3 regions of the Kitasatospora sp. NPDC004615 genome follow, and region 1 is predicted to be linked to each of the others. Evidence: predicted binding sites of a transcription regulator. Region 1 holds the regulator's gene; each other region holds the start of a gene.
The links. The regulator HrcA, encoded in region 1, represses chaperone genes, less so after heat shock. The targets are predictions, from matches to a motif close to TTNGCACTCNGNNNNNCNGAGTGCNAA.
Positions count from the first base shown of each region.

Region 1 (3,253 bases):
GTGCGGCGGCCGTCATCGGGATGGTGACGGTGCAGTGCAGGTCGTCGCCGCGGCGCTGGAAGACGGCGTGGCTGGTCTCGGCGATCTCCACGTACAGGTCGCCGGCGGGGCCGCCGCCGGGGCCGACCTCGCCCTCGCCGGCCAGCTGGATCCGGGTGCCGTTGTCGACACCGGCGGGGATCTTCACCGTGAGGGTGCGGCGGGCCCGGACCCGGCCGTCGCCCGCGCACTCGGGGCACGGGGTCGGAACGACGGTGCCGAAGCCCTGGCACTGCGGGCAGGGCCGGGAGGTCATGACCTGGCCCAGGAAGGACCGGGTGACCTGGGAGACCTCGCCCTTGCCGCGACACATGTCACAGGTCTGCGCGGAGGTACCCGGCGCGGCGCCCTCGCCGTTACAGGTGGTGCAGGTGACGGCGGTGTCGACCTGGAGTTCCTTGGTGGTGCCGAACGCGGCCTCCTCCAGGGTGATCTCCAGTCGGATCATCGCGTCCTGCCCGCGGCGGGTGCGCGAACGCGGGCCGCGCTGGCCGGTCGCGGCGCCGAAGAAGGCGTCCATGATGTCGGAGAAGCCGAAGCCGGCCGCTCCGGCCCCGAAGCCGCCCGCACCGCCGCCGTTCGGCGACAGCGGGTCGCCGCCGAGGTCGTACACCTGACGCTTCTGCGGATCGGAGAGCACCTCGTAGGCGGCGTTGATCTCCTTGAACCGCTCCTGCGTCTTCGGGTCCGGGTTGACGTCCGGGTGCAGTTCACGGGCGAGGCGCCGAAACGCCTTCTTGATCTCGTCCTGCCCCGCGTCGCGTCGGACGCCGAGTACCGCGTAGTAGTCCGTGGCCACCAAATGCTCCGGTTTGTTCCGCCTCTAGAAGTGCTTGCGAGAACTGCGTGACGGTCTCACGCAGCCTTGTTATGACTCGTCCAGGATCTGGCCGACGTATCGCGCCACCGCTCGCACCGCCCCCATTGTGCCCGGGTAATCCATCCGGGTCGGACCGATCACACCCAGCTTTGCCACGCTCTGGTCGCCCGAACCGTAACCGACGGAGACCACCGACGTGGAATTCAGGCCTTCATAGGCGTTCTCGTGGCCGATCCGGACCGTCATCGCCGAGTCCCCGGTCTCACCCAGCAGGCGCAGCAGCACCACCTGCTCCTCCAGTGCCTCGAGCACCGGACGGATGGAGAGCGGGAAGTCGTGGTTGAACCGGGTCAGGTTGGCGGTGCCCGCCAGCATGATCCGTTCCTCGTTCTGTTCGGCGAGCGTTTCGAACAGCACGGTCAGCACGGTGCTGACCGAGGGCCGGTCGGCCAGTTCGAAACTGGCCGGCAGGTCCTCCAGGAGAGTCGGCACCTCGGGCAGCCGACAGCCGCCCGCCATGCCGTTCAGCCTGGCCCGCAGGTCTCCCAGCACGGTCTCGCCGACCGGGCCGGGGCAGTCCACCATCCGCTGCTCGACCCGGCCGGTGTTGGTGATCAGCACCAGCATCAGCTTGGTCGGGGTGAGCGAGACGAGTTCGATGTGCCGCACGGTGGAGCGGGTCAGCGACGGGTACTGGACCACCGCGACCTGCCGGGTCAGCTGCGCCAGCAGCCGCACCGTACGGGCCACCACGTCGTCCAGGTCGACCGCGCCCTCCAGGAAGTGCCGGATCGCCCGGCGCTCCGGGGGCGTCATCGGCTTCACCTCGGCGAGGCGGTCGACGAACAGCCGGTAGCCCTTGTCGGTGGGGATCCGGCCCGCGCTGGTGTGCGGCTGGTGGATGAACCCGTCGTCCTCCAGCGCGGCCATGTCGTTGCGCACCGTGGCCGGTGAGACGCCCAGGTTGTGGCGCTCCACCAGGGCCTTGGAGCCGACCGGCTCCTCGGTGCCCACGTAGTCCTGCACGATCGCGCGGAGCACGGCCAGCCGTCGCTCGTCCAACGGGCGCACGGACGGGCGCGTGTCGATCAGGCGGCCGTCGGGCTTGCCGTCGTCCGGCATGTGCACGCACCTCCGTCGTCGTCCGTTGAACCGGTGGTCGATCCTCTCTGGCACTCAACTGGGCAGAGTGCCAGAACCGTATCTGCCAGTGTACGGCCCGGGCCTGATGGCAGGAACGGTCCGCCGACGTGATCCTCGACCGAAAACCGGCGCCGACCGACTCCCGCGGGCCGACGCGACCGCATTCCCATCGGATTCCCATCGTTTCGGATGGTGCCTGCGGGCCCCGCCGGTGGCAGCATCGAAGGCGAAGACGGCGAAGGAGGAGCAGCGATGTCGGCCTCACGGCAGCACTCCCGGTTCACCCCCGACCGCGGCCTGACCGGCCGGATGGTCACCACCATGTTCTTGATCGGCCTGCTCTATGTCGGCTTCACCGGGTTGCTGATCGTGCTGCTGCGCGGTGCCTGGCCCCTGGTGGTGCTGATCTCCGGCGGCCTGTTCGTCGCCCAGTTCTGGTTCTCCGACAAGATCACCGAACGGGCGATGGGCGCCCACCCGGTCTCCCCCGAGGAGTTCCCGCAGCTGCACGGCGCGGTCGACCGGCTGTGCGCGCTCGCCGACATGCCCAAGCCGCGCGTCGCGGTCGCCCACAACGACATGCCCAACGCCTTCGCCACCGGCCGCAACCCGGACAACGCGGTGATCTGCGTGACCACCGGCCTGCTGCGCCGGCTGGAACCGGAGGAACTGGAGGGCGTCCTCGCCCACGAGCTCTCGCACGTCGCGCACCGCGACGTCGCGGTGATGACGGTGGCCGGATTCCTCGGCGTGCTGGCCGGCGCGATGACCCGGATCGCGCTGTACGGCGGAATGATGGGCGGCGGCAACCGGAACAGCAACGACTCCAACGCCGCGATCGCGATGATCATCGTCCCGCTGGTCTCGATGGTGGTGTACGCGATCAGCTTCCTGCTCACCCGGCTGCTCTCCCGCTACCGCGAGCTCGCCGCCGACCGGGCCGCCGCCCAGCTGACCGGGCGCCCCAGCGCACTGGCCTCCGCGCTGACCAAGGTGACCGGGCAGATCGCCGCCATCCCGACCGAGGACCTGCGCAAGGCCCAGCCGTACAACGCCTTCTACTTCGCGCCCGCGCTGAGCGCCAAGGAGACCGCCGCGCAGCTGTTCTCCACCCACCCGTCGCTGGAGCAGCGGCTCGCACAGCTGTCGAAGATCTCCTCCCAGCTCGGGCAGTGACCGCCTTGCCCGGGCAGTGACCGCCTTCCACCCTTGATCAAGGAGCTCGCCCCGTGGGATTCCTGGACGCCCTGT
Region 1 is NZ_JBIALQ010000006.1:122,920-126,172, reverse strand. It holds gene dnaJ (molecular chaperone DnaJ) at 1-838, opposite strand, end outside; gene hrcA (heat-inducible transcriptional repressor HrcA) at 908-1,981, opposite strand; gene htpX (zinc metalloprotease HtpX) at 2,255-3,178, shown strand; gene ACFYS8_RS21680 (hypothetical protein) at 3,232-3,253, shown strand, end outside.

Region 2 (3,253 bases), on a different contig from region 1:
TCCAGCAGCGGCAGGAGCTCCTGGATCGAGGAGATCTTGCCCTGGTTGATCAGGATGTACGGGTCCTCCAGGACGGCTTCCTGGCGCTCCGCGTCGGTGACGAAGTACGGCGACAGGTAGCCCTTGTCGAACTGCATGCCCTCGGTGAACTCGAGCTCGACGCCGAAGGTGTTCGACTCCTCGACGGTGATGACACCGTCCTTGCCGACCTTGTCGATCGCCTCGGCGATCAGCTCGCCGACCTGGGTGTCCTGCGCGGAGAGGGAGGCGACGGCGGCGATGTCGTCCTTGCCCTCGATCTCGCGGGCGACCGACAGCAGGTGCTCGGAGACGGCGGCGACAGCCTTGTCGATGCCCTTCTTCAGGGCGGCCGGGCCGGCGCCGGCGGCGACGTTGCGCAGACCCTCGTTGACCAGGGCCTGGGCCAGCACGGTGGCGGTGGTGGTGCCGTCACCCGCGACGTCGTTGGTCTTGGTGGCGACCTCCTTGACCAGCTGCGCGCCGAGGTTCTCGTACGGGTCGTCGAGCTCGACCTCGCGGGCGATGGTCACACCGTCGTTGGTGATGGTGGGGGCGCCGAACTTCTTGTCGATGACGACGTTGCGGCCCTTGGGGCCGATGGTCACCTTGACGGTGTCGGCCAGCTTGTTGACGCCGCGCTCCAGCGAGCGGCGGGCATCCTCGTTGAACTGCAGGGTCTTCGCCATGATCCCGTTTCCTCAGGGTGTGGTCTGCGTACGTGGAGCAACAACCGCGCCCCGGGCCCCTGTCAGTGCTGACACGGATCCGGGGCGGGCTGGGGACGTCTTACTTCTCGATGATGGCGAGAACGTCGCGAGCCGAGAGGACGAGGTACTCCTCGCCCTGGTACTTCACCTCGGTGCCGCCGTACTTCGAGTACAGGACGATGTCACCGACGGCGACGTCGAGCGGCAGACGCTGGCCGTCCTCGAAGCGGCCCGGGCCGACAGCCAGGACGACACCCTCCTGGGGCTTCTCCTTGGCAGTGTCCGGGATCACCAGGCCGGAGGCGGTGGTGGTCTCGGCGTCGAGCGGCTGGACCACAATGCGGTCCTCGAGCGGCTTGATGGCAACCTTGCTGCTGGTGGTCACGTCCGAGCTCCCCTTCGGAGATTACGGGGTTGTCTATCAGGTAGGTGGGCGAGGGTGCGCAGCTGCCGTCGCGGGGGTCAGGCACGCATCTTCGCGTTAGCACTCCCCCTGGGGGGAGTGCCAGGAACGACCTTAGGTCGCCGTTAGCACTCAGTCAACCAGAGTGCCAATGACGCCGTGTCGGATGTCGGCACCACACCCCCCGATTGAGTGCCGGTACTCAGGCGGCGGCGCCGGCCCGGGCGCCAGGATCGGCGCATGACGAAGACTCGACGCCCCGCAGGGCAGGACGCGTTCCACGCGGTGTGGATGGTGGCCGCGGAAGTGCCGCTGCTGGCCATGCTGCCGGGCATGCTGACCTGGGCGAGGTTCAGCTACGTGTGGGTCGCCGACCCTTCGGTCTTCGGCCCGCTGGGGCAGGTGCTCGGGGCGTTCTCGCTGATGCTGGCCGCGTCGGGACTGCTGCTCGCGCTCATGGTGCTGGCGACCGGCCTGGTGCTGCCGGCCCGCCGGGGACTGCGGATCGCACCGCTGGCGCTGCTGACGGTGGGGCCGCTGCTGGCGGTGGCGGCGCACTCGGTGCTGCGCCTCTGATCCTTCCGGGTTGTGCACGGGCGCTCAGGCGACGGCGCCGACTCCAGGTTCGGCATCGGCACATGACGAAGACCGTCCGCACGGCGGGATGTACGGCATGCGCTCCGGTTGACGGCGCTGGCAGCGATCGCGCTGCGGGTGATCACGGGGTGAGCGGGGCGGGGACAATGGTGGTGTGGAGATCGAGTCGTTCCGGGCGCTGCTGACCGAGCAGGGGCAGGCGCTGCTGGCGGAGTTGCGGGAGTTCACGGCGGACCAGGAGCTGGCGCTGGCGACCCGGCTGCGGCGGGATTACCCAGCGGAGCTGGTGCGGGCCGCGTTCGAGCAGGCGCGGTTGCGGCAGCGGGCGGAGGCGAAGTTCGGGGCGGACGCCCGGTCGATGTACTTCACCCAGAACGGGGTGGAGCAGGCGACCCGGCGCAGTGTGGCCGAGTGGCGGGCGGGTCGGTTCGCGGCGCTCGGGGTGAAGCGGTTGGCGGACCTGTGCTGCGGGATCGGCGGGGACGCGATCGCGCTGGCCCGGGCCGGGATCGCGGTGCTGGCGGTGGACCGCGACGAGCTGACCTGCGAGGTGGCGCGGGCGAACGCGGCGGCGCTGGGCGTGGCGGAGCTGGTGGAGGTGCGCTGCGCGGACGTCGCGGACATCGACACGGACGGCTTCGACGCGGTGTTCACCGACCCGGCGCGGCGCACCTCGCGCGGGCGGGTATTCGATCCGGAGGCGTATTCGCCGCCGCTGTCCTGGGCGGTGGAGGCGGCCCGGCGCACCCCGTTCGGCGCGTTGAAGGTGGCGCCGGGGATCCCGCACGAGCTGGTGCCGGAGGGCGCCGAGGCGGAGTGGGTGTCGGACCGGGGCGAGGTGAAGGAGGCGGTGCTGTGGTTCGGCACCGGGGCCGCCGAGCCGTACCGGGCGACGGTGCTGCCGGGCCCGCACTCGCTGGCCGGCGGCGCGCTGCCGGACCCGCCGGTGGGCGCGGTGGGCCGGTACCTGTACGAGCCGGACGGCGCGGTGATCCGGGGCCGGATGGTCGCCGAGGTGGCCGAGTTGACGAACGGCCGGCTGATCGACCCGATGATCGCGTACGTCACCTCGGACGAGCTGCACCCGACGCCGTACGCGCACGCCTACGAGCTGTCCGACGTACTGCCGTACAACGTCAAGAAGTTGAAGGCGCTGGTGAAGGAACGCCGGATCGGCACCGTGGTGATCAAGAAGCGCGGGGCGTCGGTGGTGCCGGAGGAGCTGCGGCGACAGCTGAAGCCGTCCGGGCCGAACTCGGTGACGGTGATCGTCGCCCGTACCGAGGCCGGCCCGGTGATGATGCTGGGTCAGCCGACGGGCTTGGCGATGTAGTCGTCGAGGCGGGCGACCGCGAAGCCCTGTTCCTGGATGCGGGCGAGCATCTCGCCGAACATCGAGGTCATGCTCTCGCCCTTGAGCTCGGACGGGCCGCGGAAGTGGGCGAGGATGATGTCGCCGTTCTTCAGCTTCTTGTCGGCGGACTGGTACTGCATGTCGTGGATCTGCATGGATTCACGCCACAGC
Region 2 is NZ_JBIALQ010000007.1:305,372-308,624, reverse strand. It holds gene groL (chaperonin GroEL) at 1-707, opposite strand, end outside; gene groES (co-chaperone GroES) at 808-1,113, opposite strand; gene ACFYS8_RS25210 (hypothetical protein) at 1,372-1,707, shown strand; gene ACFYS8_RS25205 (methyltransferase domain-containing protein) at 1,883-3,061, shown strand; gene ACFYS8_RS25200 (polysaccharide deacetylase family protein) at 3,037-3,253, opposite strand, start outside.
Region 2: groES (co-chaperone GroES) is a predicted target of HrcA. The motif match lies at 1,257-1,283, and genes of this name have one in related genera.

Region 3 (3,253 bases), on a different contig from region 1:
AGGAGCACCCCCATGAGCGCCACCGTCCGCATCCCCACCATCCTCCGCACCTACACCGGCGGCGCCGCCGAGGTGACCGCCGAGGGCGCCACCCTGGCCGCCGTCATCGCCGACCTGGAGGCGAACCACACCGGCATCGCCGCCCGCCTGCTGGACGACACCGGCAAGCTGCGCCGCTTCGTGAACGTGTACGTCAACGACGACGACGTGCGCTTCGCCGAGGGCCTGGAGACCGAGATCAAGGACGGCGCCTCGGTGTCGATCATTCCGGCGGTGGCCGGCGGCTGCTGAGGCAGCTCCGGGCGGCCGGTGGGGCCGCCCCGCGTATTCGTTCCGCCGCCGTCGGGCGCGGGCTCGGAATTCGATTTCCGAGCCGCCCGGCGGCGGCTTCGCACATCGGCCGGGCGCGCGGGCAGCCGTGATTCCGACCTGGCGGGTCGCTGGAATTCCCGCGTTCGCGGGGGAGTAGAGTGCCGGTGGAGCCGTTCCCCGCCACGGCCCGTTCCAATCCTCGATTTTTCCCGCACCGCACCTCGCGCCGGCCCCGTCCCGTCCCGCGCTCTGAGACATGCGCCGGACCGTTCACCGCCCGACCTGTCAGGCCGCCGTCAGAATTCTTTCGACGATTTGCGGCGACACGTCCGTTATGTCCGGTGGCAATTGTCGGGCCATATACCTTTCGACCCGTCATATCCGGTGTGGGGTACGGACTTTCCGTGAAATTAGGGCCTGTTGCAGAGGGCGCATATCCGGATACATTCAGCCGCGACACGAGGCTGCGCCGTGCGGGGGGGAGTCCCCACAGGCCGGCCTTCCAGACCTCCGGGTCCGCGTCCCGCGGATCTCTGAAGGGCCAGCACAGCACAAGGGGAGTTCGGAATGGCTCAGGGCACCGTCAAGTGGTTCAACGCCGAGAAGGGCTACGGCTTCATCGCGGTCGACGGTGGAGCGGACGTGTTCGTCCACTACAGCGCGATCCAGATGGACGGCTACCGCACCCTGGAAGAGGGCCAGCGGGTCGAGTTCGAGATCTCGCAGGGTCAGAAGGGTCCGCAGGCCGACATGGTCCGCGCCGCCGGCGCCTGACGGCCCGGTAGACCGCACACACCACAGCTATGACCCGGCAGGTCCGGCCCCGGCGCGACGCGTCCGGGTCCGGGCCTGTCGGCGTTCCCGGGCCTGCCTGCGGGTTTCCCGGGAGGGGCGTCGGAGCGCGGCGAATGGGCTTGCACTCGACACCCCCGAGTGCTAATCATTGGCGTTAGCACTCACAGCGTGAGAGTGACAACGGACCGGGCCGGTGAGGCCCCGGAAGCGGTAGGGGACGAGACCCCCGCTCTCCTGGGCCGTCCGTCGCGGGCACCCCCTTGGTCCGAGCAGTCGACCGTGTCCCGGAGGACCACTTCTAATGGCCAAGATCATCGCCTTTGACGAGGAAGCCCGCCGCGGCCTTGAGCGTGGCATGAACCAGCTTGCCGACGCCGTGAAGGTCACGCTCGGCCCCAAGGGTCGCAACGTCGTTCTGGAGAAGAAGTGGGGCGCCCCCACCATCACCAACGACGGTGTCTCCATCGCCAAGGAGATCGAGCTCGAGGACCCGTACGAGAAGATCGGCGCCGAGCTCGTCAAGGAGGTCGCCAAGAAGACCGACGACGTCGCGGGTGACGGCACCACCACCGCCACCGTGCTGGCCCAGGCGCTCGTCCGCGAGGGTCTGCGCAACGTCGCCGCCGGCGCCAACCCGATGGCCCTGAAGCGCGGTATCGAGAAGGCCGTCGCCGCCGTCTCCGACCAGCTGCTGGCCCAGGCCAAGGACGTGGAGACCAAGGAGCAGATCGCCTCCACCGCCTCCATCTCGGCCGCCGACACCCAGATCGGCGAGCTCATCGCCGAGGCCATGGACAAGGTCGGCAAGGAAGGCGTCATCACCGTCGAGGAGAGCAACACCTTCGGCCTGGAGCTCGAGCTCACCGAGGGCATGCGCTTCGACAAGGGCTACATCTCCGCCTACTTCGCCACCGACCTGGAGCGCATGGAGACGAGCTTCGAGGACCCGTACATCCTCATCGCCAACTCCAAGATCTCCTCGGTCAAGGACCTGCTCCCGCTGCTGGAGAAGGTCATGCAGAGCGGCAAGCCGCTCGTCATCATCGCCGAGGACGTCGAGGGCGAGGCCCTGTCGACCCTGGTCGTGAACAAGATCCGCGGCACCTTCAAGTCCGTCGCCGTCAAGGCCCCGGGCTTCGGCGACCGCCGCAAGGCCATGCTGGGCGACATCGCCATCCTGACCGGCGGCACCGTGATCTCCGAGGAGGTCGGCCTCAAGCTCGAGAACGCCGGCGTCGACCTGCTGGGCACCGCCCGCAAGGTCGTCATCACCAAGGACGAGACCACCATCGTCGACGGTGGCGGCGACAGCGACCAGGTTGCCGGTCGCGTCAACCAGATCCGCGCCGAGATCGAGAACTCCGACTCGGACTACGACCGCGAGAAGCTCCAGGAGCGCCTCGCCAAGCTGGCCGGCGGCGTGGCCGTCATCAAGGCCGGCGCGGCCACCGAGGTCGAGCTCAAGGAGCGCAAGCACCGCATCGAGGACGCGGTGCGCAACGCCAAGGCCGCCGTCGAGGAGGGCATCGTCGCCGGTGGTGGCGTCGCCCTGCTGCAGGCCGGTGTCGCGTTCGAGAAGCTGGAGCTGGACGGCGACGAGGCCACCGGTGCCAACATCGTCCGCGTGGCGCTCGAGGCCCCGATCAAGCAGATCGCCACCAACGCCGGCCTCGAGGGCGGCGTCGTGGTCGAGAAGGTTCGCAACCTGCCCGCCGGCCACGGCCTGAACGCCGCGACCAACGAGTACGTCGACCTGATCGCCTCCGGCATCATCGACCCCGCCAAGGTCACCCGCTCCGCCCTGCAGAACGCCGCCTCCATCGCGGCGCTGTTCCTCACCACCGAGGCCGTCATCGCCGACAAGCCGGAGAAGGCCTCCGCGGCCGCCGGCGGCGGCATGCCGGGCGGTGACATGGACTTCTGATCCGACCTCACCGGTTGGATCGGTCAGTCTCACGCCGTGAGGGCGGTCTCCTTCGGGAGGCCGCCCTTGCGGCGTTTCCGGGTCGTGGCGGCGGTTTGGGACAATGGGCGGATGTCCAGCAACGAGATCGAAGCCGCCCTGCACAGCGCCCGCGCGCTGATCCTCGCCGACCTCACCGCGCGGGACGTCGCCGACGCCGCGATCGTCTCGCTGGTCGAGGAC
Region 3 is NZ_JBIALQ010000002.1:844,537-847,789, reverse strand. It holds gene ACFYS8_RS10655 (MoaD/ThiS family protein) at 13-291, shown strand; gene ACFYS8_RS10650 (cold-shock protein) at 880-1,086, shown strand; gene groL (chaperonin GroEL) at 1,409-3,031, shown strand; gene ACFYS8_RS10640 (hypothetical protein) at 3,143-3,253, shown strand, end outside.
Region 3: groL (chaperonin GroEL) is a predicted target of HrcA. The motif match lies at 1,226-1,252, and genes of this name have one in related genera.